2 regions of the Flavobacterium sp. CR10 genome follow, and region 2 is predicted to be linked to the other one. Evidence: riboswitches for the same ligand, from Rfam matches in the RefSeq annotation. Region 2 holds a riboswitch; the other holds the start of a gene.

Region 1 (16,680 bases), 1.9 Mb from region 2:
TTCTTTCATATTCATTACGATAATAATTGAAAAGAAAGCTAGAAAAGATGAACAGTAAAACATTACGTTCATTCCATAATTATTTACAATCATACTTCCTAGCGCTGGCCCTAATGCACCTCCGATACTAAAACACAATCCATGCATTCCGAGCGCTTCTCCCCATCTGTGCTGCGGAATAATATCTGCCACATAAGCCGATGTCGAAGTTGGTTTAAATCCTGTTGAAAAACCATGAACCAAACGCAAAAGCAAAAACCCTGAAACAGAACTCAAAATTGGATACAAAAATCCGCATACCACACAAACCGAAGACCCTATTGCCATAACAGGAACACGTCCCCATTTATCAGTAAGCTTACCGCTGAAAGGACGCGAAATTGCTGCCGTCAATGTAAAAAGTGAGATGATAAGTCCTTTGTATTCTGCCCCTCCAAGACTGCTTAAATAATTTGGAAGTTCAGGAATCATCATATTAAAACTTGATGAAAATAATAGAGAACTCAAGCAAAGTAAAATGAATTGTAAGGTATAAATTGATTTTTCGTTTTGTGACATTATTGGATTTTTATATAACTAAAGGCTGATAGAAAATTATAATTTTTTAGAATAATTCCAGCTGATTGTTTGGGTTTATAGGTTTCTTTTTAGGAGGTTTAGCATCTCCAAAAACAGTTTTTCCACCATATTTATAAGATTCCTCTCTTTCTCTTTGGATAAGAGCATCAAAATTGGAATTTGGGGTAAAACTTTCTTCTGCTTTCCGCGAAATCTCAGATAGTTTCTGAATGGCACTCAGTTTATCACTATTGCCGATTTTGGCACGATTAATCGCTCTTTGCAACGTATCGATAGTTTCATCGTAGATTTTAACGGGAACAGGAAACGGATGTCCATCTTTGCCGCCATGAGCAAATGAAAAACGGGCTGGATCTTCAAATCTTGTTGGAGTTCCGTAAATGATTTCGCTTACCAAAGCTAAAGATTGCAAAGCTCTTGGTCCCATTCCTTTTAAAAGCAGTAATTCTTCAAAATCTTCTGGTTTATTTTCGTGAGTAGCCCAAAGCATGGCGCCCAATCTTTTCATATTCACATCTTCCATTCTCACATCATGATGCGCGGGCATAGAAAGATGCTGCATTTCTTTTATGATTTTAACTGGAGATTCTTTTACCAATTCTAAAATACCTTCTCGAGATTTTGTTGCAGCATTGGCCGTAAGATTTAAAATTGCGCCTTGATTTTCGCCATAAATAAAAGTGTGTGGTTCATTTATAAAAGACTTTAAATCTTGCGAATGCCAATGATATCTTCTAGCAGTTCGAGAATTCGGATTCATTCCCTGCTGAATAACAGCCCATTGTCCTTTATTATCGACAATAAAATTATGCTGATACAATTGAAATCCGTCCTGAATGGCAGTATTGTCCACTTTTGCCGTTAGTCTGCTACAGCTTGCAAGATTAATTCCGTCGAGACCTGTTTTTTCGCCAACGAATAAAAGTTCCTGTGGGGTTGCCATAGAATGTTTTCCTTTGCCTCCGCAGATATAAATTCCGAGTTCTTTTGAATGCGGATTAACTGACTTTTTTAAAGCTCCAAGAACCGAAGTTGTAATTCCAGACGAATGCCAATCCATTCCCATAACGGCTCCAAAACTTTGAAACCAAAACGGATTGCTTAATTTGCTTATAACTTCAGCAGTAGAAAATTCCATAGCAATCGTTTCCACAATGGCTAAACCTAGCTTAGACATTCGCTCAGCAAGCCATAATGGAACATGTCCATAATGTAAAGGAAGATCTGCCGTGCCGGAACGTTTCATTTGCTGGAATTATAATCCTGCAAAAATACTTTATTTAATTGTGAATTATAAATTGTGAATTGTTAATTCAAGCGTAAAACTTTGCAAATAATCAATTGCCTCCATCTTTAGATGGAGGTACACAAAATTTACACAAAAAAGGCTTTAGCCTAAATAGTAACGATATTCGATTTTAATTTGGCTAAAGCCTTCTTTATCGACAATTGCGAAAACCCTTAGTTAAAACTAGGGGCTATGCAAAAACACATCAACAATCAACCACTAAACAATCTCAATATCATCCGCAGGTTCTTCAACAGGTTCGGGATTATCATCCAGCCAAGCCACAAACAGTTTATATCCTATTGAAAACACAATTGGTCCGACAAATAATCCTATGAAACCTGACATGATGAAACCGCCAATTACACCTAGAAAAATAACAAGCATTGGCACAAGCGCGCCTTTTCCTAATAACAGCGGTTTTAAAACATTATCTGATAATCCGCTGATGATAAAAAACACGGTCCAGAAAATCGCATAACCAGAATCTCCAGTCGAAAAAAGATAAATGATAACCCCAATATTAATTATAATGGGTCCAATCTGCAAAATAGAAAATATCAGACAGATCAAAGTCAGGATTCCTGCATACGGAATGTCTGCCATAAACAATCCAACGGCCTGAATAATAGTCTGAATAACGGCAACTCCCAAAATACCTTTTACTACTTGATAAATAGTGGAAACGGAAATTTTCATAATTTCTTCGGCCTCATTTCCTGCTATTTTTTTAAGGAATTTCATAAAGAAAGCTTTACCGCCTGGAGACACTAATAAAACACCAGCAATAATAACCGATAAAATAAACTGAAGAAATGCAGCACCAGAACTCAAAATACTGGCCATAATTTTAGATGATAATTCCCTTATCTGATCTTGATATTTTATGACACTTTGCTCGAGATCTGTTGACAAAGACAATAAAAACTCATAAAGAGGTTTCCCAATTATGGGCCATTCTTTTATAGAAGCTCCCGGTGGAGTAATTTTTAGTGTTCCCGCTTCAAAGCTGTCTTTCAGCTCTAAAAAATTTCCCGTTGCCGCTTTCAAAAAATAAATTAATGGCAACACCATAATGGCAATAATCAAAACAGTAATAACAACCGATGCCAATGCTTTGCGTCCTTTTAGTATTCGCTGCAGCGAATTAAAAAATGGGTAAAATACAACAGACAATATTACAGCCCAAAGAATAGGCATAAAAAAAGGCAACAGCAATTTAAGACAAAACCCAACAAGGAGGAATATGAAAAATAACTGCAAAATAGTATCAAAGAGTTCTTTCTTTTTATTTGAATAAGTTGTTTTCATGATTATAGCTTTTTATATGATTAGTTATTTTTAATAGCAAATTGTTAATTGATAATTATTCTTGTTTCTTACCTCTATTAGGAAAAGCAAACTTGGCATCTGAAACCAGCCTTCCAATTAAGATAACGGGGTACAAAACACCTACAAGTACCTCAATCTGAACTAAAGAACGAGCCAAAGGATGAAGAGGGACGATTTCTCCAAAACCTGTTGAAGTAATGCAGATATAACTGAAATACATAAAACTAGCCAAATCGCTATTGCTTGTAAATTTCGATTCGGTTATCTGAAAAGCACCTTCAATATGTTCAAAAAGAAATAAATAAAGGGTTGACCAAAAATGAACCAATAGCATATATACAACAATAGATCCTATAATGCGGTAAGTAGTGACTGGACCAGGTTCTAAAACTTTTATCAAAACCAAAGCAATAAGAAGAAGCATGAGCGCGATTGAGAAAATCAGGTCGGCAAATAGGATAAAGACATTGTGATTCAAATAATTAATCCATTGAATGATAAGAAACAGAATAGGAATTATTGAAAGACTAATCGCTTGTTTTTTATGTTTTGATAATGCCACAATTCCTGCAAAAAGAAACAGCATCCAAAATATATTGACAGCAACCACAAAACGCGTGTAACTGCCAAAAAAAGGAATAACAATAAAATGCATGATAAACAGTAATATCAGCATGCCGCTGAGCCCTTTTTCTTGAGTCCAAAAGCGATATAAAAAACGATCTTTTTTTACTATCATAATATAAATTCCAATTACTAAATTCCAAATTCCAATTCCAAAACCTAAAGGCAAATTCCAAAAGCTAAATTCCGAATTCCAATTCCAAAACCTCGGAAAAAATTCTATGTTCTATTTTCTATGTTCTTACTTCTTTACTCTTGCTTCTTTACTCTTACTTCTTTACTCTTACTTCTTTCTTCTCAAGTCTTTACTCTTGCTTCTTTCTTCTCAAGTCTTTACTCTTGCTTCTTTTATCTTCCTCACTCTCAAATCGGTATCGGCTCCACTTCTACTCTTCCAATAGGTCTACGCCAAAGTTTGAAAATCATTATAATAAAAATGGGCAGAAAACAGACTGCCGACATGACGAGATAAATATCTTTATAGGCTAATAATATTGAGGCTTGCGAAGTTTGATTAGAAAGGCTTTTTTCGGCTTTTTTCTGTGCTTCCGCATCTGATAAACCCATATATAAAAATTGCCTTTTCGAATCTTCCAGTTGCTGTTCAGCTTGTTTGTTTATCGGACTAAGCTGCTGACTTAAACCTGTTTTATGCTGTATATTCATATTAGAAATAAAAGTTCCCAAAACTGCGCTTCCCAGCAAAGAAGCAAAAACAGCCTGAGCAATAATTCCAGTCATCATGCGCGATGTGCTCAGAAACGGCGGAATTCCCTCAGAAATGTAAAGTAGCGAAACAGGAAAAAGAAATCCCATTCCTAACCCTTTAAAAATTAATGGCAGATAAAAATCGGACGCGTCGATTCCTGGATAAAATCTGAAAAAAAGAATAATGTGAGACATTCCGTAGCAGGCAAAACCAATTACCCAAATCGTTGCCAGATAAATGCGCTTGTATAAAAGATAAGTCGAAAGCGGAATCGAGATGCATAACCCAATCAAAAGTGAAAGATGCGTTACTGCTCCCAAAACAGGATCAAAACCTAAAATGTTGGTCATATAACCTGTTACGACACTTCCTGTTCCGTTCATTATTCCGATATAAAACATCAAAAATGCACCTGGAATCACATTCTTAAATTTGTAAACATCAGGATTAATCAATGGTTCTGCGGTAAAACGAACATGCAGGAGATAAATGCCAATTGTAATCAATAAAACTGCTGAAGCAAGCATTATTTTAGGATCGCTAAACCAATTTCTGGTTTGTCCTTCGGCACATAAAAAAAGGATAATCGTAAAAAATAAAATCAGAATAATCCAGCCTCGCCAATCAAATTGAAATTTGGTTTTCAGAGGAGCAACATCTGCTTTATAGAAATACCAAGCCAGAATAATACAGATTAAAAAGTTGACATTCAGGAAATAAATTCCAAACGTCCAATTATGAAAACTCACAAAATGCGCTCCTAAATATTGGTACAAATGCTGACTTCCTTTTTGAATGAATTGAAAAATTCCGTACATCAAAGCCATATTGAGAGCAGGATTATACTTTAATAAAATAGGCACCATCGAAGCAAATATTCCGATAATGGAAACCATTGCCAAAAGCGAACGGCATAAAACAAACCAAGCAATAGTAGGCGCAAACAAGGATGCAGTATTGAACAACAGTGACAAAAATGAAACGGATAAAATCATGGTGCGAACTTTAATTTGTTTTCCTAATTTCAAGCCTAAAGGCAAAAAAGCCAACATGACAAAAATGGGAATATAAACCGCATAACTAAAAGCCGTCGTAGAAGGTCCGAAATGTCCTAATATCTGCGAATTATCATAAGTTGTAACATTGAGTCCGTTAAAAAAAGGAATCGTCAGGATATACAATCCTGCCAATGTAAAAACGCTCCTTTTTTTTCCCGCAAACATCTTTTATTTTTTTACTTCAACAGTTACATTCATTCCCGGTCTTACTTCCTGAAGCTCTTTTGTTGGAGTTTCAAATTCAATTTTAACTGGAATACGCTGTGTGATTTTTACAAAATTTCCAGTCGAATTATCGGGTTCAACCATTGAGAATTTGGCTCCCGTAGCTGGAGAAAAACCAGCCACTTTTCCTTTAAATTCTTTTCCGTCCAAGGCATCAATCGTTATGGTTACTTCTTGTCCTTGCTTTATTTTCTCGATTTGAGTTTCTTTAAAATTCGCTGAAATCCATAATTTTTCTGTGAGTACAATTGTCGCAATGGTCTGATTGGCATTAATTAATTCGCCAATAGACAAATTTCGTTCACCAACAAAACCGTCTGCTGGAGCCATAATAACCGTATAAGACAAATGCAATTTTGCCGCATCGAGATCGGCTCTTTTTCTGGCAACGGTTGCCATAGCTGCTTCGAGATTAATCGAACTCTGTTTGGTAATCGAACTGCTTGCTTCGAGACCTTTTCTTCCTGCCTTAACATACGCTTCTTCCGATTTTAATTTAGAAATAACCTGATCGTATTGGTTTCGCGTCACAGCCGAATCGGCATACATATTCTTGAAACGCTGGTAATCTTTTTGCGCTTTTTCTAAACTTGCCAAATCACCAGCCAGCTTTTCTTTTCCCGAAGCTTGATTAGAAACCGAAGTAGTTATATTTTGCTGCAGCGAATGCAGATTTCCTTCGGCTATAGCCAGATCTGCTTCTGCCTGTTTGACTTTGATGATATATTCTGAATCGTCTAAAACAACCAATGTGTCGCCTTTATGCACCTGCTGATTGGCTTCAAAACGTATTTCTTTTATATGTCCTGTTGCACGTGCAGCAACATTATTGATGTAAGCTTCTACCTGAGCATTATTTGTAGTTTCATAAGAACTGAAATCAAAGAATAAACTTAAAATCCACAATCCTCCTGCAATTAAAAAAACAAAAGAAAGGACAGTGAGAATGCTGTTTCTCTTTTTTTCACTTTTCTGAACTGCTCCATTTTGTGTATCTGCTTCGCTCATAACAAGAAATTTTAAAGTTTGCCCATTGCATATTGAAGTGAGTAATATTGAATGATTAAATCTAAATTGGCGTTTACAAGTGAAATTCTGGAGTTATTTAGCTGTAATTCTGCATCTACAATTTCGCTGATTAATGCAAAATCGTTATCATATCGGCTTTTTACAATTTTATAATTGCTCATCGAAAGCTCGACATCTTTTTTGTAGGTTTTGATGTTTTCTTTGCTTTCAGCATATCTGACAAATGCATTTTTTACTTCTGTAGTAATCTGATCTTTGGTGACTTCCAGAGCTATATTGCTTTTATCAATTTCCAGTTTGTCACCACTTATACGATGTTTCAAATTATAAAAACTCGAAATATCCCAGTTTAAAGAAAGTCCCGCCGCCCAATAATTGAGAATGTTTACATAATTGGGCCATTGCGCCGGATATTCTGTATTCAGAATAAGATTTGCGTTTAAATTGGGCTTAAATCCGCTTTTGGTCAAACTCAGCGAAGATTCAGATAATTTGATTCTTATTCCTGCCCGCTTTATTTCTTCTCTGTTTTGAAAAGCTTCTTCTAAACTTTCCTGCAGGTTCATATTTTCTGTCGGAATCATACTTTCTGTCACTTCAGGTTTCAGAATTGTATTGGTTGGGAAACCGATTAATATATCCAGATAATTGCTGATGAGTTGAATGGTGTTAGTACTTCTAAAAACCGAAACTTTAAAATTAGACTGCTGTAACTCAGTTCTCAGAAGATCACTTGTCAGATTCTGACCGTTTTTTACACGCGATTTCAACTGATTTATTCGAATATCGGTATTGATAATATTCTGTTTCGTAACCTCAATCTGGCGATACAATTTCTCAAGTGTAAAATACTGTTCTGTAATGGCATTTTTGACATCGGCTTCGGTCATTTTTACAGCAGATTCCTGCATTTCACTGATTAATTCCTGCTGATTAATTCTGGTATTAATGGCATTTCCTGCGTAAATTGGAAGTGAAGAAATAATATTGGCAAAAGCCTGATGATCGTAATAATCTACAGTAACATTTCTGGCATAGAATCCTTCATAGAGTTTAGGATCTCCAATATAATTGTATCCGCCATTTAAGCTTATTCTTGGTGCTTTTGCAATTTTTGCCTGACCGACATTTTCGTTAGCAATAGCCAAATCAGCATTTGCCAGTTTTAATTGCCGGTTATTTTTAATTCCTAATAAAATTGCTTCATCGAGTCTTATTTTTTTTGCAGATGCAAGACTGCTGGTATCCTGCTGAGCAAAATTGAAGTTACAGCAGCACAATAAGACAAGAGTCAAATGTTTTAAATTTGAAACTCTTAATTGCCAATAACACATCCGATTATATTGATTTAATTTTTAATTTTTGGGAATTTGTAATCAATATTCTTCAACAAACCTTTCGGTAAAACTTGAAATCTTTCTATAAAAAAGTCACGGCGTAAACTCTGAAATTGTTCTTTGCAATAATTATTTTGATATAAATTTAAACAATTATTATTCAACACTTTAGAGTATAAACACTCAAAATTGTTCCAATTTATAAAATGGAACAATTTTCAAGGCTTTAAGGCTTATTTTAAAGCAAAAAAAATTGCAACAATCAGATAGATCATTGCAATTTTTGAAAGAAATCAAAATATAGTTATCGGCGTATAATTTATTTCAATTTTACAGCATCCATTAAAATAGACCATTGAATGCATGGCGAAAGTGTATTTATCATTAGAACAAAACTAATTTTGCCAGAAATAATAATGATGTATTACAAAGTATGAGTTTAGTGCATTAATCAGTTTGGCTATCTTTTTAGGACTATCATTTCAAAATCTTTCTCAAACAGAATCTGGACTTTATACTAAAAACCTAACAGATTCTCAAAACCTGTTAGGTTTACTACTAACTAATCTAACTTAAACCATTCATTTACTTCTCTTGCGATGGTATCTTTAATTTCGGGATTTTCAAATTCATTTGAAACCGAATTATATACATAATCTTTTTTCCACTTTTTATAATTTAGAGCCACTTTTTCAATCGCATCACAGATATAAAAAAGTTCTTCATTGGTTGTAATTGGATGCAATGACAAACGAACCCAACCCGGTTTATTGGTCTGATTTCGCTGCAATAATTCATTTGTAATTTCTGCCGATTTCTTTTCATTAATATTGAAGAGATAATGCGCATAAGTGCTCGCGCATGACCATCCGCCACGAACTTGAATTCCGAAACGGTCATTTAGCAACCTAACAATCAAATTATAATGAATATCTTCAATAATGAAAGACACACAACCAATTCGCTCTGATTTTAAATCCCCTAAAATGGATAAACCTTGTATTTTTTGAAGTCTCGAAAAACAAAGATCAAGCAATTCTTTTTCTCGATTTTTGATATTCTCCACTCCCATCTGCTCTTTCAATTCTAAAGCCAATGCCGTTCTAATAACTTGTAGAAATCCTGGAGTTCCGCCATCTTCTCTAACTTCTATCACATCGCTGTAACAATATTTCCCTAACGGATTGGTCCATTTTACATTTCCTCCACCTGGATTATCTGGAAAATCAGATTGGTATAATTTTTCGTTAAAAACCAGAATTCCGCAAGTTCCAGGGCCTCCTAAAAATTTATGTGGAGAAAAGAAAATCGCATCCAATTGTTCTTCTGGGTCTTCTGGATGCATATCAATTTTAACATACGGCGCCGAAGCTGCAAAATCAACAAAACAAAGTCCGCCGTTTTGATGCATGATTTTGGCCAATTCGTGATAAGGCGTAATAATTCCCGTAACATTTGAACAAGCTGTAAATGAACCTATTTTTAAGCTTCTTTCAGCATATTTTTTTATTGCTGACGAAAGAGCTTTTGGGTCAACCAAATTATTTTCATCAGGTGGCAGAATAACCACTTCTGCATTCGTTTCATACCAAGAAACCTGATTGGAATGATGCTCCATGTGTGTGATGAAAACCACTGGTCTATCTTCTTCAGCTTTTGTTCGAAGCGCCATGATACGCTGCAATTTTGACAAAGCTGCTGTCATACCGCTTCCGGTAGTTACCAAAACATCCGATTCGTTGGCATTAACCGATTTTTTAATAATATCTCTAGCATGCTGATAGGCATAAGTAGAAGTTTTTCCTGTCTGACTTGAAAGTGAATGCGTATTGGCAATCATTGGACCAATTTTATTGAGCATTATCTCTTCGATTGGAGCGTATAATCTTCCGCTGGCAACCCAGTCTGCATAAACTAGATTTTGTTCTCCGTAAACCGATTCGAAAGTATGATCAATTCCTACTGTATTTTCTCTAAATTTAGAAAAGTAACACTCAGGTTCTGTTGGTTTTGTTGTTGACTCAATAGCATTCATATCCTTGTCATTTTAAAATTAACTAATATTGTATTATTTGTATTTCTTATCAATCTTATCATTCATCTGAAAAACAAGATTGTGCTTTTCTTTTTTAAATTTTATTTTCTAAAAGTCTTTTCAATGTAGATTGTAATTCTTCTCCATACAGGTTTTTCGCAACGATTACCCCTTTAGGATCCACCAAATAGTTTCCTGGAATGGCTCTTACACCATATAATTTGGCAACAGCGCTGTTCCAGAAAAGCAAATCAGAAACATGTGTCCAGGTTAAATTATCGTCTTTAATTCCTTTAAGCCAGTTTTCTTTCTTTTTATCAAGAGAGATTGCCACAATGTTGAATCCTTTGTCGTGAAACTCTTTGTAAGCCGCTACAATATTCGGATTTTCTCTTCGGCAAGGTCCACACCATGAGGCCCAAAAATCAATCAAAGTATAGCCTTTTAAGTTATCATAAAGACGAACTGGCTTTCCTTCCGGATCATTAGCTGTAAAATCTGGGGCTTTTTTACCTACCGATAATCCGTCTAAAACAATAGCCAGTTCTTTTAATTCTTTCACGTAAGTGGTACTTTGAAGACTTTTATCTAGCAAAGCAATATTTTGTGTAATCTGTTCAGGTGTTAATCTATAAGACCAGTTTCTGTACAATACATAAGCAGAAACAATAGATTTTGGATTTTCTGTTATGAATTTACTGATTTCCACATCTTTGCTCTTTTTGTAGGCTTCAAACAAATCCTGAGAAGCAGAACCTTCAACCACAGATGTTGTGTAATATTTCTTCGGACTCAGTTTTACTGTAATCGGATTTTTTTCTAGAAAAATATACAATGGAGAGCTTTCTGTATTTACGCTTAATCCGTATAAATCTGGTGTTTTTACTTTCGTTTTAAAACTAAAATTTCCGTCTTTTACTTTTGCCGAATCAATCGTGGTAAACATCTTATTGTGAAACTTCTGCAAGTAAACGTATTGCGCTACGGTATCTGCAACCGTTCCTTTCAATTGTAAATTATTTTCCTGAGCCTGAGTTTGAAGAGCCCCAAGATATAAAGCAAAACCTAATAGTATTTTTTTCATTTTATTTTTAGTTTTAAGATTAGACAAAAGAATTTCAGGCCAATGTCAGAAGTCATTGGCAGTATTTTATTTTATAAAGAGAATCTGGTGTAAACTATTGTTTTCGCATTCAGAAAAAAGCAAAAGCGTTTTCTTCAAAAATGGAATTCAAGAGCTCATAACCTGCGTATAAAATAGATTCTGCTTTCATTTTAATTAAGATTTAATTGGATGATCTTAAACAGATTTACGGAGAAATCTTTCTTATCTGCCCGCATTTAGCGGAAGGATTTAGCACCTTATTCGGCAACAGGTTGCTAAGACTTCATTGGGCCTATTCCCTCAGTCTTTCTGGATAAGTATCATGTTATAAATTTTCTTCGATACAAATATATATTAATCCTACCGAATTAGTCAAGTTTAAAATTGTTTTTTTTTAAATTTATTTTTTAGACCCCCTTCCAAAAACCAATAAAACACTTATAATCAAATAATTAAAAAACATATTTTTATTCTTTTTCAAAATAAATTCATACGTTTTTTAATTCAAAAGCCAGAATGCATTTTAAAATTCTAATGGAATATATGCAGATATTTATTCTTTTCCAGATCTGAAAGCGGTTTTTTAAATCCGTTTTCGAGGTTAGAAGCAATTAATCCGAGCACTTGCTTTAAATCGTTAAAATTATTTGGTTTCACAAAATAACAGAATGCCCCAAGGTTTCCGGCTGCTTCCATATCATTTTTATGTGAAGAAGTAGAAATCATAATCACGGGAATATTTTTGTAACGTTCCTCTGATTTTAATTGTTTTAAACATTCCCAGCCATTCATAATAGGCATATTTAAATCTAAGAAGACAATTTCAGGAGTTTTGTCTTGACTTTTTAGCATTTTCAATGCTTGATCTCCATTTTCTGCACAATGACAAATAATACTTTCATTTATATCAGCCAACGCTTCGCAAAACATTTCTGCATCATCCCTATCATCATCGGCTAATAAAATTATCTTCTTACTCATAATCAAATGTCTTTTTCTTTCTGTTCAAATGGAAGTGTTATAATAAAAACAGCTCCTTTATCAGCAATTCCAGTTGCGGTAATATTTCCTCCGTGACGTTCTGCTATTTTTTTGCAAAGAGACAACCCTAAACCTGTTCCTTCATAACGATCTTTAGAATTTAATCGGGTAAAAGTTTCAAAAATGCGTCCTGTCTGATCGAGGTCAAATCCAATTCCGTTGTCTTCTACACTAATTACAGCTATTCTTTTACCGTCTTCAAATTGCTCTTTTGCATTAATGGTAATCTGTGGCGGAATGTTTTCTTTAGCAAATTTAATAGAATTGTTTATCAGGTTATAAAATAATTGATAAAGCAACACAGAAGCACCTTCAATAACAGGAAGTTCTTGATAGTAAATACTTCCGCCTGTTGTTTGAAGCGAAATTTCAAGATCGGCTTCTATATTTCTAATCACTTCATTGAGATTAACGATTGTTGCTTTTTGCGAGTCGGCATTGATTTTTGAATACGCAAGTACGCCGTCAATCATAGTAAACATGCGATCTGCCGCTACATGAATTCTTTCTATATATCTCGTCGCCGATTCGTCTAACTGATTTTCAAGATGATCTTCTAATCGACTTACAAATGTCTTTATTTTTCTAACAGGCTCTTTTAAATCGTGAGAAGCGACATGAGCAAATTGCTGTAAATCATCATTGGAACGTTGCAATTCTTTGGTTCGATCTGCCACCAGAATTTCTAACTTTTCTGTAATCGATTTTTGCTCATGAATATCGGTGCAGGTACCAAACCAATTGGTGATTATTCCTTCTTTATCTCTAATGGGAAGTGCTTTACTTAAAAACCAGCGGTATTCTCCTGTACTTCCATTTTTTAAACGAAATTCTATCTGATAGGAAGATCCCGCATGAACACTTTGGTACCAAGTTCGCAAAACATCGTAAACATCGTCATGATGGAGCGCTGGAACCCAACTGGAATCTCCAAATTCGTGTTCGCTAAACCCCGTATATTCATACCAACGGCTATTATAATAATCTATAAACCCATCTGGCTGAGCAGTCCAAATAATTTGAGGCACAAGATCTGCAAGCTGCCTAAATTTCTCTTCACTTTCTGCTATAACATTTTGAAGTTCTTTTTGTGAAGTAATATCACTCGCGGCGCCAAACCACTCTACAATCTTTTCGTTTTCATCTAATATAGGAACCACTCTTGAAAATACCCATCTTACAGAATCATCTTCTTTTATAATCCTATGCTCCATTTCAAAAATGCTTTTTTCTACTATAGATTTAGAAATAAGATGAACTGCCTGATTCAAATCGCTAGGATGCACAAATTTATCCAGCCAATTAATGCTATGTCCTCCAGTCCCAGAAAGTCTTCCTCCACCTTCAAGGCTATGCATAACCATCCAATCAGAATCCATTCGGTAAACCAAATCAGATGAAGCATTGACCAAAGCTCTAAAACGATTTTCGCTTTTTTCCATTTTCTGACGAGCCTCAACTTGTTCCGTAACATCGACTGCTACCTGTATCATTCCCGTTATCTGATCTTCTTCAATTAATGGGCGGTACGTTAAGTTATAATAATAGTTTTTTACTTCTCCAGTTCTATTATGTGGCACAAGCACCTCGCTTTGGTCAAAAGGGATTCCTTCATTATAAACCTTTAAAACCTGTTCCCACACATATTGGCCTTCAAGTTCTGGCAGCACATCAATCAATCTCATACCAATAATTTCCTCACCACGTCCAATCATTTGCAGCATATGTTTATTTATCTGCTCAATAATGAGATCATCGCCTTTTAGCACTAAAGTTGGAGCTGGCGTCTGATGAATCATTTTACGAAAACGGCTTTCGCTTTGCTGCAGTTTTTCTTCTGCCTGTTTGCTTTCTGTAATATCTCTTGTCGTTCCAACAACAAGTTCCACTTCTCTGTTTTCATTAAAAACAGGAACAAAAATATAGTCGTAAATTCTTCTTCCCAGTTCCGCATGCGGAAAAGAAACAGTTCCTCTAATAGATTTTTTTTCTGCAACTACAGTATCGATTTCATGTTCGTGCATTTCGGCATGCCAATCTTCATAACCATTTTCTCTTAATCCGCGTCCAATAGCTTCTTCTGCCGATTTGCCCCACATGTTTAGCAAAGCTTTGTTTGCATAAGTAAATTTATAATCGAGATCAAATACATACACAAGATCGGGTGTGCTGTTTATTATGGAATCGTAAAGTCTTTTTTGTTTTTCTGCATCGACCAATGCCTCGTTCAAAGCTGTTTCTGCTTGTTTCTTTTCGGTGATATCTTCCATCGTAATCACCAACAATTCGCCTTGGTTCACGGCCGTAAATCTAAAACAATGTTTTACGGTTTCATTACGATACCAATGTTCAAAATTAGCAGGAATACCTGTCTCCAAAGTTTCAATAAAATTTTCGAGAATCGTTTTTCCTTCTATTTTGGAAAAAACTTCACTGAACCTTTTTCCTTTGTAGTCTTCATTATTAGTCCAGTTTATAAGGTAATTGTTAAGCAACACTACTGAAAAATCTTCGATCCTATTTTTGGTATCATACAAAGATTTTAAAACTGCAATACCATTTGGCGCAGCATTAAAAACAGTTTTAAAAAGGTCTAAATTATTTATTAACTCCATTATCTTGCTGAGTGAAAATAATTTCTAATGCTGCTTAACTTACAAAATAAAGTCAAATTTGTTAAATTCTTTCTCAAATATAAATAAAAACGCATTTACTTTAAACATTCTTTAAAATGATTTTTAAGTAAAAAATCATCTTTATTTCCTTGGCATAACATCAAAAAAAGCCGAATCCGTAAGGTTCAGCTTTTTTTTTCCATGTATGACAACAATTATTGCTTGATAGAATCGGTTTTAACTGTAGCTGTTGTATCTATGCCGATAGTATCAACTTCTGGCCCTACAGTATCCATAGTATTTTGAATGCTATCATTTTCATGCGAATCAATTGTAGTGCTTTCATTCTTTTTACAAGAAAATGCTAATCCTGCCAGAAGAATCAAGAAAGCCACTTTAGTTATTATTTGCGTTTTCATAATTATAATTTTTAATGAATATTATCAAATTTTAATTTTTATAAAAATACTTCTTTCTAGAAATGTATTCTTTACACAATTTTTAGCACTTGTTACATAATGCAGTTATTTCTTTTTCTTTTTAACACTGTCATTTTTTATTCTCACGCTATCTTTCTGAACTCCCGATTCACTCGTGTAAGTTGCTCCATCTTCTGCACTCGCACTGGGTCCAGTTCCTGTTCCGGCAGTACTCTGTTTTGCTTCCATACTCTTTGCGGTATCTTTTATTGAGGTTCCAGTATCAAGAGGTGTTGTACTGGTTTCTATTTCATCACTATAACCATCGTTATTGTTTTTACACGAACTTAACACTGCTATTAAACAGATAAGAATCAAAATTTTTAGTTTTTTCATGATCATACATTTTAAATTTTAAGCAATAAACTAATATTCAAACATTTACACTTACAGCATTCACTATAATTCTTATATAAAATCACACTGGAAATCCTATAAAATTTTAGAAATAAAACTGTAATTGACCTCTGATTTTTACTTAGTAGCTTTGATATGAATGTATTACATAAAAGGACCAATAAAAATGGAAAATTCAAATCAAAATATAAATGAAGGCAGCATCACTTCTGGCGATAATGTCTCATTCTGGATTGATTCTACCGATATAATTGCTTTTGAAAAACCTACTCAGGATATCAAAACAGAAGTTCTAATTATAGGAGGCGGTATTGCCGGACTTACAACTGCATATAAACTTTTGAAAGCAGGTAAAAAAGTGGTTCTGGCAGAAGACGGTTTCATAGGAAGCGGAGAAACAGGACGAACTACAGCGCATTTAACTTGCGCATTAGATGACCGATATTATTATCTTGAGAGTACTTTTGGGAAAGAAAATGCAAAACTTGCCGCCGAAAGCCATTCTGCAGCTATTGATGAAATTGAAAAAATAGTAACTGATTTAAACATTGACTGTGATTTTGAAAGAGTTAATGGTTATTTGTTTCTGCATCCGAATGATAAGGAAAAAAATCTCGATAAAGAGTTTGAAGCTACTCAAAATGCAGGATTAGAAACAGTTCTTTTAAATCATACTCCTTCATTGGCAGAAGCAGAAGATCAGAGATGTCTCGCATTTAAAAATCAGGCGCAATTTCATGTTTTGCAGTATTTAAAAGGACTTTCAAAAGCCATAATTGAACTAGGAGGAATCATTTATACCGAAGCTCATGCCGAAAATATAACCGAAAAAGGTGCAACCGTAAATGGTTTTAATTTTTCTGCTGA
Region 2 (16,680 bases):
AAATTGAATCGAAAATTTTAGATGCTTCTGGAGCAGTTGGTGTAACTACGCAATTATTTGGGTTTGATACCGATTTAAGCACCAACTTAGGAACAAACTCTTTTAATTATGATGTAAATAATACGATCAATGCAACTCTAGGAACAAATTCACCGTTTAGTTTTGATGCTGGAAAAGTTTCGTTTTTACAAAGCACAACCAATTTGGATTTTAGTAAAAAACTAGATATTCTTTCTGGATTGAACGTTGCTTTTGGAGGTGAATTCAGATATGAAAATTATCAGATTAAAGCAGGAGAAGAAGCTTCTTACGGATTATATGATGTAAATGGAAATTTAGTTTCAGGAATTCTGCCAAGCAATTCGCCATTAATTGTAACAGACTTCTTCGGGAACAAACGTGGAGCAGGAGCGCAAGGGTTTTCAGGATTCCAGCCTTCGGATGCTAAAGAAAAAGACAGACAAAGTGGTGCGGCTTATGTTGATTTAGAATTGAATGCCACTGAAAAATGGCTTGTAAATGGAGCAGCGCGTTATGAAAACTATTCAGATTTTGGAAATACAGTTACATTCAAACTGGCTTCTCTTTTAAAACTAAATGACAACATCAATTGGAGAATTTCTGGACAAACAGGTTTTAGAGCGCCTTCTTTACAGCAAAGATATTTTGAATCAAGTTCAACACAATTTATAAACGGTGCTCCATATCAAGTTGGTTATTTTACCAATGATTCGCAAGCGGCAAAAAGCATTGGAATTGAAAGTTTAAAGCCAGAAAAATCAAAAAGCATCAGTACAGGATTTACATTCAAAATTCCTGAAGCTAACATAACCATTGCAACTGATGCTTATTTTACAAGAATCAACGACAGAATTGTATTGTCTGGACAATATTCAAGACCTACAGATGCACAGATAGCAGCGGCAACTTCTCCAGAACAGGCTGAGGCGTTGACTTTATTTCAACAGGCATTTGATTTGAAAGGAGTAGAAAGAGCTTCGTTTTGGACAAACGGAATCGATTCTGAAACAAAAGGAATTGATTTGGTAATTTCTCAGAAATATGATGTAATTCAAGATTTCACAATTAGAAATGATTTTGCATTTAGTTTTAATGAAACCAAAAGAGTAGGCGATTTGCATATTCCGCAATCAATCGTTAATGCAGGAGGAGAACCTTATATTTATTCTTTCTTTCCAGAATCAAGCCGAGTATATTTAGAAGAAGCGATTCCGAAATTGAAAGCCAATTTGATGACAACTTTCAATATTAAAAAACTAGATATTTATTTAAGAAATAGCTATTTCGGAAAAGTTACAGATCCAGGAGCAACAGATGTTAATCTAGACGGATTTTCTTCTGTGTACGAACATCCAGAATACAGCGCAAAATTGGTTACCGATTTATCTTTAGGATATCAGATCAACGAACATTTGAGAGCAACAATTGGAGTTAATAATATAGGAGATGTTTATCCAGACAGAAATAATCCTGCAACTCCAGCTTTTACAAATACAACGCCAACTTTGTCGCCAGCGCCAAGTACAGATTTGACAAATGCGAATCAATTTGCTTATTCAAGAGCAGTTTCTCAATTTGGATTAAACGGAAGATTTGGTTTTGCGCGCTTAAGCTTTAAATTTTAATTAAAATAATTTCTTTCAAGCCTTTTAAATAAAGGTTTGAAAGAAATTTCAAAAAAAATAATATAAAACTTCAATTTTAATTTGGTCGTTAAAAAAATACTTATTACATTTATTCTATCAAATTAGTCGAGTTTAAAAAATAGTAAAATTCAATTTTTAAATAAAATGAAAACAATAGCAAAAAGAGATATGATGTGTTGTAAGATGATGCAAATGTGCATCCAAACCTGCTGTTGCCAAAAGTGAAAGAGACAATCTTTGTTATAGTTAAACTATAAGCCCTTTTGGTCGCCATCCGAAAGGGCTTTTTTATTTCCAACATTTTAAATTTTAAATCATGAATACACTAGATATAAATACAATCGCATTTCAATACTTATTAAGAAATAATAATTCGGAAGAATCATCAACTGAAACTTTAAAATATGATCCTGCAAAGCAGAGAAAAACAGAGAAATCTTTATTGTTTCATCTATATGATCTTGAAGAAGAAGCTGAAGACATTTTAGCTTAAATCAATTTCTAAAAATCAATATCAATTACAATATATAAACGTATTAACAATACCTAAAAAACTAAGAAATCATGAGTACACAAAAATTTGCAACAAACGCACTACACGCAGGACACGACGTAACTAAAAACGCAGGAACTAGAGCCGTGCCAATTTATCAGACATCTTCATACGTATTTAATAATGCAGATCATGCAGCCAATCTGTTCGGTCTTGCCGAAGCTGGATTTATCTACACGAGACTTAACAATCCGACAAACGATATTTTGGAACAGCGACTGGCGGCACTTGAAGGCGGAATTGGAGCAGTAGTAACGGCTTCTGGAGCATCGGCAATTTCTACAACATTATTAACTTTATTAAAAGCAGGAGATCATATCGTAGCGTCAAACAGTTTGTATGGCGGAACTTACAACCTTCTGAAAGTTACGTTGCCAAGATTAGGAATCACAACTACTTTTGTTGATCCTTCACAACCTGAAAACTTTACTAAAGCAGCCAAAGAAAACACGCGAGCTTTTTTTGTTGAATCTCTTGGAAACCCAAAATTAGACATATTAGATTTAAAAGCAATTTCGGCAGAAGCCAAAGCATTCAAAGTGCCATTTATAGTAGATAATACAGTTGCGACACCTTATTTATTAAACCCAATTAAATATGGTGCCGATATTGTTATTCATTCCTTAACTAAATATATCGCAGGAAACGGAACTTCATTAGGAGGCGTTATCATTGATGCTGGAAATTTTGACTGGGCAAACGGAAAATTTCCTGAATTTACCGAGCCATCTGCAGGATACCACGGATTAGTATATCATGAAGCCTTAGGAAATGCAGCTTTTATAGCAAAAGCTCGAATTGAAGGTCTGCGTGATTTTGGTTCTGCCTTAAGTCCATTTAATGCTTTCCAGATTATTCAAGGATTAGAGACACTTCCAATCCGAATTAAGAAACATAGTGAAAATGCTTTGGCTCTAGCCGAATGGTTAGAGAAACAAGATGAGGTAGTCTGGGTAAATTATCCAGGTTTAAAATCTAGCAAATACAATGCTTTGGCCAAAGAATATTTGCCAGAAGGACAAAGCGGTATTATCACTTTCGGATTAAAAGGAGGTTTTGACGCTGCTAAAAAAGTAGTAGACGACACCAAATTATTCTCTCTGCTAGCAAATATTGGTGATACAAAATCACTGATTATTCACCCAGCAAGTACTACGCACCAGCAATTAACAGAAGCTGAGCAAATAGAAACAGGAGTTTCTAAAGACTTGATTCGTCTTTCTGTGGGAATTGAAGATATTGAAGATTTAATTGCCGATCTGCAAACTGTTTTTGAGAGCGTTTCGCTTTCTCAATACAGCATCAATAAAAATTAGGTTTTTTTGTTTTTTGTTTGAAAAATTGCCTTTAGCGAGTGGTTTTGCTAAAGGTGATTTTTTATGAAAAGCATCTTTATAAAATTTAAACCATATAAGGAATATAAGTACATTTTAGTGAAGGCGCACAGCGGTGCGTCTAACTTAAGAAGACGTTTAAATAATAAACGCCCCAATTAAATGAACTTATATTACTTATATGGTAAAATATTTAAAATGTTAGAAATTATGTCAAAGCTTAAAATAAACATTATCCTTTTCGGAATTGGCAATATCGGAAGTACTTTGATTAATCAGATTATCGAAAGTCAGGAGTTTTTCCTTGAAAGTAAAAACATCGATTTTCATTTTCCAATAATAACCAATTCGACGGTTGCTTTTTTTGAGAAAGAAGGTGTAGGCTATTCTTGGGAAACCAATTTTAGACAATTGGCAGTTCCTTTTAAAGTAGAAGATATTGTCGAATTTGCACAAGAAAACGAATTTGAAAACTTAATTGCCGTAGATGCAACAGCGAGTGATGAATTGGTGAAACATTATAATACGCTAATCAAAAACGGATTCAATATTGTAGCAGTAAACAAAAAAGCTAATACGCTTCCGATTGACTTGTATAAAGAACTGCGAGCAGATCTTAAAAAGTATGATAAAGAGTTTTTGTATGAAACCTCGGTCGAAACTGGAATCCCTGTTTTACAGACCTTAAGAGATTTGTATTATTCGGGCGAAAAAATTACGAAGATTCGAGGTGTTTTCTCCGATAATTTGAGTTATGTCTTTAATCGATTTTCATCAGAAGAAGTTTCTTTTTCATCTGTTCTAAAAGACACAAGCCTTTTGGGATTAATGAAATCAAATTTTAAAGAAGATCTTTCTGGAAATGATACGGCAAGAAAGCTTTTGATATTGGCCAGAGAAATAGGAAAAGATTTTGAGCTTTCAGATATTGAAATAAAACCTTTTATAACCGAAGAACATTTGGAAAAAAATGGAGTGCTCGACAAAGTGGCTGTAGATAAATCTTTTAAAATTGCCAAAATAACTCAAGCAGAAAATCATGTGCTTAGATATGTAGGAGAATTTGATGTAGAAAAAGGCACTTTAGAAGCCAAATTAATTTCGGAACCAGTAGATTCTCCAATTGGACAATTGAAAGGATCTGACAATATTTTTGAAATTTATACCAAATCTTACGCCGATATTCCGATTGTAATTCAGAGTGCTCCGCCATGCAAACAGGCAATTTCGAGAGGAATTATAACCGATATTCTAAAAATTGCAGAAAAAATTAGAAGCAAAGAAGCAGTTTGGCTTTAATTTTTTAGAAAAAGGTAAAAAAGTTCTTTGATAAATTGATTTGTCAAATGGAGTTATGAAGAAAAGCAAGCTTGTTTTGTAAGTTTTTTACTTGTATTATTTCGTTTTCGTTTTTGTAAGATGTTTTTTGACGTTAAAAAATTGATTTTTAACGATTTTTGTAATTAAATTCTTGAATTTAATTTGTGTAATAAAAAAAATAATTGCATATTTGTTATACCCAAAAACTACTAGAAATCAAATGAACTTAAAAGTCAACAAAATGTTTTGTGCCATTTCGGTTAAGACCGAGGCTGGGGTGTCTATTGCTTAAAAAAATTGTAAGAATACAATAATAATATAGTAAGAGCCTCCCAAGAAATTTTGGGAGGCTTTTTAATTTAATACAAATGCAGAATTTAAATAAAATACAATATAAATCACAGATGAATAAATCCTTACAGATGAATAAATCCTTACAGATGAACAAGATGTTTACTGTCGCGCTTATTTGCGCATACGTCTGTTGATACTAAAAGTATACGTGAGTGTAAAAACTTAAACCCTTTTGGTATCTGAAAATCCAAAAGGGTTTTTTTATTCCAGAAAGCGATTTAACAAAAAGATAAACGAGAAATAAAGATTATAAAACACAACTTAACTAAAACTTAATATCATGAGCACATTGAACTACTTAGCAGAAAAAATTTCAAATTTGAAAAACAGAAGGACAAGAAAAAATAATCCGCCGCCAACAAACGAATTGGCTCATCCGAGATTCGGAATAACAGAGGCTGGAATCACAGAAGAAAGTAAAGGAGCTAAGAAAAAAGCACCAAACTCTTTATTGTTTTTGATGTATTCAAAAGAAAATGATACGCTTTTTATCTAAACAGAAGAAGCATCATAAACTAGGGTAAAACCTGCTTAATTTTACTGGGCATTTTTGTTCGGTAAATTTTTGCGTATAATAGTTTTTGCTAAAGTAAGTCTCAGAAATTTAACAAACACTTTTAGATAAAATTTGTTTGTTAGAGAAAATAGTAGTTAATTTGCACTCGTTAAGTTCAAACAAATATTGAAATGTTATAAAGAAAGGACGAGGGATTAGACCCGATGAAGCCTTAGCAACCCTTCGGTAAAACGAAGAAGGTGCTACATTCTACCACGCCAAACGTGGAAAGATAACAACAAGATTTTTTCTAGTTAAACCTAGTTTTTCTTTCTAATATTTCCATATACAAATCAATAATACAACAGATTTGAAATTGGAAAATATACCAAACCCTATTATAATTCAAGATTTCATCACAGAAAGTGGTGCAACCTATCATTCTATACCATTAAGTTTTACACTGTCAGGACAGCCTTTGCATAGTGCGCCTATTGTTTTGGTCAATCATGCCTTAACAGGAAATGCACAGGTAACTGGCGAAAACGGCTGGTGGAATGACTTAATTGGCGAAGGTAAAACCATCGATACTGCTGTTTATACCATTTTAGCCTTTGATATTCCTGGAAACGGAAGCAATTCTTTCTTGATCGAAAATTATCTTGACTTTACAGCCAGAGATGTTGCAAGAATGTTTGTTGAAGGTATAAAAGCTTTACATATCGAAAAACTTTTTGCGGTTATCGGAGGTTCTGTTGGAGGCGGAATTGCATGGGAAATCATTGCTTTGGCACCAAATATTACAGAAAACCTTATTCCGATTGCGAGCGACTGGAAATCTACGGACTGGCTCATCGCCAATTGCTTCCTGCAAGAACAGATTTTAAACAATTCTTCAAAACCAATTGAAGATGCCAGAATACATGCCATGCTTTGTTATCGTTCGCCAGAATCATTCAAAGAAAAATTCCAAAGAACAATCAATCAAGACCTTTTGATTTTTAATATCGAAAGCTGGCTGGCACATCACGGCAAAAAATTGCAGAAAAGATATCAGCTGTCTTCTTATAAATTAATGAATCAGTTGCTTAAAACAATTGATATCACTAGAAATAGTGAAAGTTTTGAAAACTTATTATCTAAAACAGAAGCTTCAATTCATATTATCGGAATCAATTCAGATTTGTTTTTTACAGCAAAAGAAAACGTAGAAACTTATGAAGAATTGAAGAAGTTTAAAGACAATGTTTTCTACAGCGAAATTGATTCGGTTCACGGACATGACGCTTTTTTAATCGAGTACAAACAATTAGATCATTTACTTGCCGACATTTTTAAGGCAGAAACAATAAAGAAATAAAAATGAAAGTATTAAAATTTGGAGGTAAATCATTAGCAAACGGAGAAGGACTTAACAAAGTTGTTTCAATCATTTCAGATAAAGTAAATCAAGGTGAAAAAATTGCCGTTGTAGTATCTGCGCGCGGAAATGCGACAGATGAGCTTGAATTTATCTTAAGCATTGCTGCTAAAAATGGCAGTTATAAAGAATTATTAGAGAATTTTAAAAAATATCAAATATCAGATTACCCGCAAGTTGATTTGTCTGAAGAGTTTAATGTCTTAGACAAACTTTTTGAAGGTGTAAGTTTAATCGGCGATTACAGCAAAAAAATCAAAGATCAGATTTTGTCAAAAGGAGAATTGCTTTCGGCTAAATTATTGACGGCTATTTTGTTGGAAAAAGGAATTCCAGCCAATTTTGTGGATACAAGAGAATTATTGAAAACCGATTCTAAATTTGGCGATGCACAGCCATTAGAACAGCTTTCAAAGAAAAACGTAGTAAATTATTTTAAAGAACATAACGGAGAAACGGTTAATATAGTTACAGGTTTCATTGGATCTAATAACAACAACGACACAACTACTTTAGGTAGAAATGGCAGTAACTATACCGCTTCGTTAATCGCAAATTATTTAAATGCCGAAGAATTACAAAACTTTACGCACGTAGACGGAATCTACACAGCAAATCCAGATTTAGTGGCAGACGCTAAGAAAATCGAATATTTATCGTTTAATGAAGCAAATGAGTTGGCAAATTTCGGTGCGACGATTCTTCATGCTAAAACGATTATTCCTTTGTTGGAAAAGAATATTCCGCTTCGTATTTTAAATACTTTCAATCACGAAAATCGCGGAACTTTAATTACATCAGATTCTTCTAAAGAAGGAATTAAAACACTTTCTGTTTTAGAAAATGTTTCTCTCGTAAATCTTGAAGGACGAGGATTGCTTGGAAAAGCTGGAGTTGATGCCCGAATTTTTAAAGTGATGGGTGATCATAATATCAGCGTGAGTATCATTTCTCAAGGTTCTTCAGAAAGAGGAATCGGATTGGTTGTGGCAACAGAAAAAGCTACTCTTGCAATGGTTGAATTAGAAAAAGAGTTTGAAAATGACTTTTATTCTAAAGACGTAAATCAGATTACAGTTACAGATAACGTATCGGTAATTTCAATTATCGGACAGGATTTGAGCACTTTCCATAAACCTTACACTGCTTTAATTAAAAATAAAATTGTTCCGATTTTGTTTAACAACACTGTAACGGGTAAAAACGTGAGTTTAGTTGTTAAGAAAGAGGAGTTAAACAAAGCATTAAACGTAATTCACGGAGAGATTTTTGGAGTTTCTAAGAAGATCAACATTGCAATTTTCGGCCACGGATTAGTTGGAGGAACTTTAATCAATCAGATTTTAGAATCGGCTGCAGCGATTGAAAAGCGTAAAGACATTAAGTTGAATGTTTTTGCTATAGCGAATTCTAAAAAATTGCTTTTAAACAAATACGGTGTTACCAGCAACTGGAAAAATGATATTGAAACTAAAGGTGAAGCATATACAATTAAAGATATTATTGCTTTCGCTAATGAGCACCATTTAGAAAACTTAATTGCGATTGACAATACTGCAAGTGCAACTTTCGTTGAAAATTATATTCCGCTTGTAGAAAGCAGTTTCGATTTGATTTCTTCTAATAAAGTAGCCAATACATTGACTTATGGTTTCTACAAAGAATTGAGAAAAGCTTTGGCAGAAAACCAAAAGAATTATTTGTATGAAACTAATGTTGGTGCAGGTTTACCGTTAATTGATACTATTAAATTATTGCACCTTTCAGGAGAAAATATCACAAAAATAAAAGGAGTTTTCTCTGGAACATTAAGTTATTTATTCAATAATTTCTCTGCGAAAGATGCGCCTTTCAGCGAAATTTTGCAGGAAGCAATTGATAATGGATATACAGAACCAGATCCGCGTGAGGATTTATGCGGAAATGACGTTGGTAGAAAATTATTAATTTTAGCTAGAGAATTAGATTTGCAAAATGAATTCGAAGAAATCTCAATTCAAAATCTAATTCCAGAGCACTTACGTGAAGGAAGCGCTGCCGATTTCTTGACGAAATTAAAAGAGTTCGATCCGATTTATGCTAAAATAAAAGCAGATCAACAGCCAAATCACGTTTTAAGATATATTGGTGAATTGTCTGGAGATTTACAAAATGACAAAGGAAATCTAGAAGTAAAATTAGTTTCAGTACCAAAAGATACTGCATTAGGTGGATTAAAAGGTTCTGATTCTTTCTTCGAAATTTACACAGAATCTTACGGAGATCGTCCAATCGTTATTCAAGGAGCTGGTGCAGGTTCTGCAGTAACAGCGAGAGGAGTTTTCGGAGATATTTTGAGATTGTCGGATAAAGGATAATTGATTTTAGATTGCAGATTTTAGTCCCGATAGCTATCGGGATAGATTTAAGATTTGTAAACCTAGTTTGTCATTTCGACGAAGGAGAAATCTCTGCAAGTAGCTCGACAAAGTAATGTCAATCTTTGTCGATTTAGCAACGAAGATTTCTCCTTTCAGTCGAAATGACAAAATTGAGAAGAATAAAAAACAAAAAAAATAACAACACAATGAAAGTAACTTTAAACAGAGTAAATGACGCATTTCATTTTAAAGTAAAAAATGAACGCGGACACGTAGTTGACGTTGATAGCAGAGCCGAGTTTGGCGGAAGCGATTTAGGTGCAAGTCCAATGGAATTAGTTTTAATGGGAGTTGCAGGATGCAGCGCTATTGATATGATTTCGATCTTGAAAAAACAGCGTCAGGAAATCACTTCTTTTAATGCTGAGGTTGAAGGAACACGTGTTCAGATTGAAGAAGCAAAACCTTTTAAAGAAATCGATGTGGTTTTCTATTTAGAAGGAGAAATCAATCCGGAAAAAGCAAAAAAAGCGGCACAGCTTTCTTTTGAGAAATACTGTTCAGTAGCCAAAACAGTTGAGCCAACAGCTACGATTAAATACAAAGTTGTATTGAACAACGAAGCTTTATAAAATTAGATAATTAGTCAATTAGATAATTTGAAAATGCTCAGATTGAGCATAAATAATTGACTTGTTTTTAGTTTAGGTTTTAGTTTGTAAAACTTGAAACCTTAAACCTGAAACAAAAAAACAAAAACAACACACAATGAATACAGAAGAATTTGGTTTTGAAACACAAGCCATTAGAACACATTTAGAAAAAACACAATTTCAGGAACATTCAACGCCTTTGTACCTGTCTTCAAGTTTTATATTTGAAGATGCAGAGGATATGAGAGCTTCATTTACAGAAGAAAAAGTTCGTAATATTTATTCTCGTTTCAGCAATCCAAATACAACTGAATTTGTTGACAAGGTTTGCGCAATGGAAGGAGCGGAAGCGGGTTATGCCTTTGCAACAGGAATGGCAGCAATCTATTCTACGTTTGCTGCATTGTTAGATTCTGGCGATCACATCGTTTCAGCAGGAAGTGTTTTTGGATCAACTCACGCGTTATTCATGACGTATTTCCCAAAATGGAATATTGAAACAACCTATTTTGATATCAATAAACCAGAAACAATAGAAAGTTTCATTAAACCTAATACTAAAATTTTATACGCAGAAACACCAACAAATCCTGGTGTAGATGTAATTGATTTAGAATTATTAGGTCAAATTGCAAAAAAACACAATCTGATTTTAATAATTGACAACTGTTTTGCAACACCATATATTCAGCAGCCTATTAAATACGGTGCTCATATCGTAGTGCATTCGGCAACAAAATTAATAGATGGTCAAGGTCGTGTTTTAGGAGGCGTTGCAGTTGGAGAAGCGGAGTTAATTCGAAAAATTTATTTGTTTTCAAGAAATACTGGTCCAGCAATGTCTCCATTTAATGCTTGGGTTTTATCTAAAAGTTTAGAAACTTTGGCTGTTCGTGTAGATAAACATTGCGAAAATGCTCTAAAAGTAGCTGAATTTTTAGAAAGTCATCCAAACGTCGAAAGTGTGAAATATCCATTCTTGAAATCACATCCAAAATATGAAATTGCGAAAAAACAAATGCGTTTAGGAGGAAACATTATTGCAATCGAAATTAAAGGTGGTCTTGAAGCAGGAAGGAAATTTTTAGATAAAATTAAATTATGTTCTCTTTCGGCAAATATTGGCGATGTAAAAACTATTGTAACGCATCCAGCTTCTACAACGCATAGTAAATTATCTGAAGAAGATCAATTGGCGGTAGGAATTACGCAAGGTCTTGTTCGTGTTTCTGTTGGTTTAGAAACCGTTGAAGATGTAATTGCAGATTTGAAACAAGCGCTTTCTTAAATTTTAGATTACAGATTTTAGACTTTAGATTTTCAATTTCTATATAAAGACGATTTTTGATAGTAAGATTTACTATTGAAAATCGTCTTTTTTGATTCTTGGGTTTTTATAAAAAGTCTATTTTTGTATGTTTAGAAGAGAATAAACGAAGTAATCTGATAGAATTAGTAGAATTTAACTTTATTCTTTTGTGATAGTTCGAACAAAAAGCATATTTTTGTTGTTTAATAATTTACAGCAATCAGTTAACTCTTGAAAAGCTGAAATCTAAAACATAAACATGCTTTCAAAAAAGACAAAATACGGAATCAAAGCTTTGACTTATTTAGCCAGACGCGAAAATAACGAACCCGTTCAGATTGCCGAAATTGCGAAAAGCGAACATATTTCGATAAAATTTTTAGAAAGTATTTTGTTGTTACTAAGAAATTCAGGTTTCTTAGGTGCGAAAAAAGGAAAAGGCGGAGGATATTATTTGATAAAAGATCCAAAAGATATCAGTATGGCAAAAGTCTATCGTATCTTAGAAGGTCCAATCGCGTTATTGCCTTGCGCAAGTCATAATTTCTACGAAAGATGTGATGACTGCGATGATGAATCAACTTGCGCAGCGCGCCGATTAATGACAGAAGTCCGCGATAATACACTTAAAATATTAGAAAGTAATTCTTTGGCAGACATTGCGTTTTAATTTTTCACCATATAAGTAATATAAGTTCGTTCAGACTTTGTCTGCAATTTTTTAAATGAACTTATATTACTTATATGGTTTAAAAACTGAACTAAAATATCAATTTATATCCAGCCATAAAAAGCATTACGGCGATTGCGTTTCTAAGAAATTGATCGGGAACTTTTCCGCTTAACATACTTCCGCAATATATTCCAGGAAGCGATCCCATCAACAATTGTCCTAATAAGCCAATATCTAGATTTCCCATTGAAGCATGTCCGATTCCAGCAACTAAAGTTAAAGGAACAGCATGTGCAATTTCAGTTCCCACTAATCTTGGTGTTGGCAGTAATGGATAAAGGAAAAATAAAGTTACAGTTCCTAAAGCTCCAGCTCCGATAGAAGTCAATGTTACGGTAGCTCCCAATAAAACTCCAATTCCAATAGTCAGCATATTTTGAGTAGTGCTTTCGCTGTGGAATTTATCACCAGCATGTTTCTGAGAAAATTTCAAAAGCCTTTTTTTGAATATAATAGCAACAGAAGTAAATAATAATGCCCAGCCTAAACTGTATTTAATAACTCTATTGATGGTTTCAATATCAGTTTTTATGCTGTTTAAAATCCATAATGTCAATAAAGCGGCGGGAACGCTTCCTAAAGTCAGCCAACCCGTAATTTTCCAATTGATGTTGCCTTTTTTGTTGTGTACAAATACACCTCCGGCTTTAGTAAACGCGGCATATAATAAATCGGTTCCTACCGCGGTTGTTGGCGGAATATTAAAGTATAATAAAATTGGCGTCATCAAAGAACCGCCTCCTACACCAGTTAACCCAACAATAAATCCAACTACTAAGCCTGCAATGACAAGACCAATCTGAAAATCCATAAAAAAAATTTGGCGCTAAAATAATAACATTTTTACAATTATCCTATAGATTTGGTAGAGATTAAATGTGTATTTTTACAAATCACAAAATTAGGCTGTGCTGTTAAGATTTTAAGGAGCAGTGCATAATTTGTTAAATTAATTTACTAATCGTTCTTTAAATGTCTTGTATGTTGGTTTAGAGTAGAATAGCTATTGTAAAAAAGTAAATATATTGTTTTGATATTTCAAAATATGTAGTACATTTGCAAAGTAATCTACTAAGCCGATAGGGTAATGGATTTTTAAGAGCAAAAACAAATTCTTAAAACATGGAAAATGAACTTAAGTTAAACAACACAGCGGTAAAGTCTAATGCTTTATCAAAGGAAAATTTATGGGTTGTGATACCTGTACTTTTGTTGTTAGGTTTAGTGGCTACACTAATTTATAATCATCACGCTGAGTTTTCTTGGGATGGTTTAGTGCAAGGATTTGATCACAATCTTTTAGCATTCTTCTTAATTGGTGTTTTTGCTCAATTAGTAGATGGTGCTTTAGGAATGGGATATGGGGCCACTTCAACATCGTTTTTATTAGCCTATGGAGTTCCACCAGTTGTGAGCAGTACAGCAGTTCACGTTTCAGAAATGTTTACAACGGGAGCGTCGGCACTTTCTCATCATAGATTCGGAAACATCAATAAAAAACTGGTAAAACATTTATTGATTCCGGGAGTTTTGGGTTCTATAACAGGAGCTTATTTATTGTCTGATGTAATTGACGGTGATGTTATTAAGCCTTTTATTGCAGTTTATATGATTGTTTTGGCTTCGATTATTATCAAAAAAGCGTTGAAGAAAAATGTTGAAAAAAAGAAAACTAAAAAATTAGGCGTTTTAGCTGTTTTTGGTGGTTTTATGGATTCAGTTGGTGGTGGAGGCTGGGGGCCAATCGTAACTTCAACATTATTAGGAAGAGGAAGAAACCCGAAATATACAATTGGTTCTGTTAATGCTGCTGAGTTTGCAATTTCATTTGCAAGCGGAATCACATTCATGCTTTTTGGAGGAATTCACGGCTGGCAGGTTATTATCGGATTAATTGCTGGAGGGGTTATTGCAGCGCCAATTGCGGCATTTTTAGTGACTAGAATTAAAAGAAAACCAATGATGATTGCAGTTGGGGTTCTAATTATATTGTTGAGTTTAAAAACATTATCTAAATTATTGTAAAAGATAATTTTAGAAAGGAAGAGATTATGAGTGCGATTATTGTACAAGAATTATTAGAGAAAACGAAAGTGCTTTCGCTTGACGAAACCTTAGTTTTTTTAGCAAAAGAATTTCCGGGAAAAGTAATTTTTTCGACTTCTTTCGGACAAGAAGATCAAGTAATTACTGATTTTATTGCAAAAAGTAACACAGATATTAAGGTGTTTACTTTAGATACAGGAAGATTATTTCAGGAAACGTATGATGTTTTTCATAAAACATTAAAAAAATACAAAAGACCAATCGAGGTTTATTTTCCAGAAGCGGCATCAGTTGAAAAACTATTGCAGGAAAAAGGTCCAAACAGCTTTTACGATTCAGTTGAAAACAGAAAAGAATGCTGTTTTATTCGAAAAGTAGTTCCGTTACGAAAAGCTTTGGCAGGAAATTCAGTTTGGATTACAGGATTAAGAGCAGAACAATCAGAAAACAGACATGATTTAAGTCTGTTTGAATACGATGGAAACTTCGAAATCATCAAATTCAATCCGTTACTAAAATGGACTTTAGAAGAAGTTGAAACGTATTTATCGGAAAACAATGTTCCGCAAAATGCTTTACACAAACAAGGTTTTGTAAGCATTGGATGTGCGCCTTGTACGAGAGCGATTTTTCCAGGAGAAGACATCAGAGCCGGAAGATGGTGGTGGGAATCAAGCCATAAAGAATGTGGGTTGCATAGCGCTAAGAAAGAATAGACTTTTTAGAAGTAAGAAGAAAGAGGCAAGACTTTTTTAGAGAATAGAAAATAGATTATAGAATAAAGAGTGGGGATTTTTAGATCAGGCAACTTGAAACTTTAAACCTGAAACAAAATTTTCACAACAAAATATCAAACAAAAAAACAATGAGTTCAGTATTAAAAACAAACGCTTTAGAGAGTGAAGCGATATACATTTTCAGAGAAGTAATTTCACAGTTTGACAAACCGGTTTTACTTTTCTCAGGAGGAAAAGATTCTATTACATTGGTGCGTTTAGCGCAAAAGGCATTTTTCCCTGCTAAGATTCCGTTTCCTCTTTTGCACGTTGATACGGGACACAATTTTCCTGAGACAATTGCTTTCAGAGATAAATTGGTAGAAGAATTAGGTTTAGAGTTGATCGTTCGTAATGTTCAGGATGCTATTGATGAAGGAAAAGTAGTTGAAGAAACTGGAAAATACTCAAGCAGAAACAGTTTACAAACAACAACACTTTTAGATGCAATTGAAGAATTTAAGTTTGATGCTTGTATTGGTGGTGCGCGTCGTGATGAAGAAAAAGCAAGAGCTAAAGAACGTATTTTCTCTGTTCGTGATGATTTCGGACAATGGGACGAAAAAAATCAGAGACCTGAGTTGTTTGATATTTTAAATGGAAAAATTGAAAATGGACAAAACGTTCGTGTTTTCCCAATTTCAAACTGGACAGAATTAGATGTTTGGAGTTATATCGAAAAAGAAAAAATCGAGATTCCATCAATCTATTTCTCACATAAAAGAAAAGTTTTTTTGAGAGACGGTTTAATCTGGTCGCATTCTCCTTTTGTGTACCAAGAAGAAGACGAACAAATCGAAGAAAGAATTGTTCGCTTCAGAACCGTTGGAGATATGAGCTGTACCGCAGCTGTTGAATCTTACGCAGCAACAATCGAAGAAGTGGTTGGAGAAATCAGATCATCAACCATTTCTGAAAGAGGAGCCAGAATCGATGACAAACGTTCTGAAGCTGCAATGGAGAAAAGAAAACAACAGGGATACTTTTAAGTTGTTGGTTGATAGTTTTTAGTTGACAGCTGAAAACTTCAATAATTACAACAAGAAGACAAAAAAACAGATTAAATACATTTTGATGGTTTTAGTTGATGTTTAGAAAAACCAACAACCATAAACCAACAACCAACAACATAAATTAGAATGGACGTTTTAAAAATAGCAACAGCAGGAAGTGTAGATGACGGGAAAAGTACTTTGATTGGAAGATTATTGTACGATACAAAATCGTTGACAACTGATAAAATAGAAGCAATCGAAAAAAGCAGTAAACAAAAAGGATACGATTACCTTGATTTTTCTTTGGCAACAGACGGATTGGTAGCAGAAAGAGAACAAGGAATCACGATTGACGTTGCGCATATTTATTTTTCGACTGCAAAGAAAAGTTACATTATTGCCGATACTCCGGGTCACGTAGAATATACAAGAAACATGGTTACAGGAGCTTCGACTTCTCAGGTTTCGATTATTTTAATTGATGCCAGAAAAGGCGTTATCGAGCAGACTTACCGTCACTTTTTCATCAATAATTTATTGAGAGTAAAAGAAGTAATTGTTGCGATTAACAAAATGGATTTAGTTGATTATTCAGAAGAAGTTTTCAATAAAATCAAAGCTGATTTCGAGGCTTTAAATGCAAAAAGTACTTTCAAAGAGCAAA

What was found. Region 2 has a riboswitch for S-adenosylmethionine ahead of ACNRYB_RS07005 (alpha/beta fold hydrolase). Riboswitches for the same ligand answer to the same signal wherever they lie in the genome.
Region 1: another riboswitch for S-adenosylmethionine. It lies ahead of ACNRYB_RS21705 (redoxin domain-containing protein); the one in region 2 lies ahead of ACNRYB_RS07005 (alpha/beta fold hydrolase).

The regions. Positions count from the first base shown of each region.
Region 1 covers NZ_CP185985.1:5,148,588-5,165,267, forward strand. Annotated here, with positions in the region: gene ACNRYB_RS21665 (MFS transporter) at 1-558, opposite strand, end outside; gene ACNRYB_RS21670 (DUF763 domain-containing protein) at 605-1,825, opposite strand; gene ACNRYB_RS21675 (AI-2E family transporter) at 2,087-3,178, opposite strand; gene ACNRYB_RS21680 (ion channel) at 3,234-3,938, opposite strand; gene ACNRYB_RS21685 (efflux MFS transporter permease) at 4,187-5,755, opposite strand; gene ACNRYB_RS21690 (HlyD family secretion protein) at 5,759-6,823, opposite strand; gene ACNRYB_RS21695 (TolC family protein) at 6,835-8,139, opposite strand; gene ACNRYB_RS21700 (aminotransferase class V-fold PLP-dependent enzyme) at 8,744-10,216, opposite strand; gene ACNRYB_RS21705 (redoxin domain-containing protein) at 10,311-11,300, opposite strand; SAM riboswitch class I at 11,541-11,641, opposite strand; gene ACNRYB_RS21710 (response regulator) at 11,853-12,302, opposite strand; gene ACNRYB_RS21715 (PAS domain S-box protein) at 12,305-14,977, opposite strand; gene ACNRYB_RS21720 (hypothetical protein) at 15,193-15,396, opposite strand; gene ACNRYB_RS21725 (hypothetical protein) at 15,502-15,792, opposite strand; gene ACNRYB_RS21730 (FAD-dependent oxidoreductase) at 15,980-16,680, shown strand, end outside.
Region 2 covers NZ_CP185985.1:1,535,219-1,551,898, forward strand. Annotated here, with positions in the region: gene ACNRYB_RS06980 (TonB-dependent receptor plug domain-containing protein) at 1-1,646, shown strand, start outside; gene ACNRYB_RS06985 (hypothetical protein) at 1,984-2,160, shown strand; gene ACNRYB_RS06990 (O-acetylhomoserine aminocarboxypropyltransferase/cysteine synthase family protein) at 2,232-3,536, shown strand; gene ACNRYB_RS06995 (homoserine dehydrogenase family protein) at 3,765-4,853, shown strand; gene ACNRYB_RS07000 (hypothetical protein) at 5,509-5,724, shown strand; SAM riboswitch class I at 5,916-6,023, shown strand; gene ACNRYB_RS07005 (alpha/beta fold hydrolase) at 6,101-7,084, shown strand; gene thrA (bifunctional aspartate kinase/homoserine dehydrogenase I) at 7,087-9,501, shown strand; gene ACNRYB_RS07015 (OsmC family protein) at 9,711-10,136, shown strand; gene ACNRYB_RS07020 (trans-sulfuration enzyme family protein) at 10,273-11,445, shown strand; gene ACNRYB_RS07025 (RrF2 family transcriptional regulator) at 11,726-12,136, shown strand; gene ACNRYB_RS07030 (sulfite exporter TauE/SafE family protein) at 12,228-13,010, opposite strand; gene ACNRYB_RS07035 (sulfite exporter TauE/SafE family protein) at 13,322-14,224, shown strand; gene ACNRYB_RS07040 (phosphoadenylyl-sulfate reductase) at 14,251-14,961, shown strand; gene cysD (sulfate adenylyltransferase subunit CysD) at 15,111-16,010, shown strand; gene ACNRYB_RS07050 (sulfate adenylyltransferase subunit 1) at 16,161-16,680, shown strand, end outside.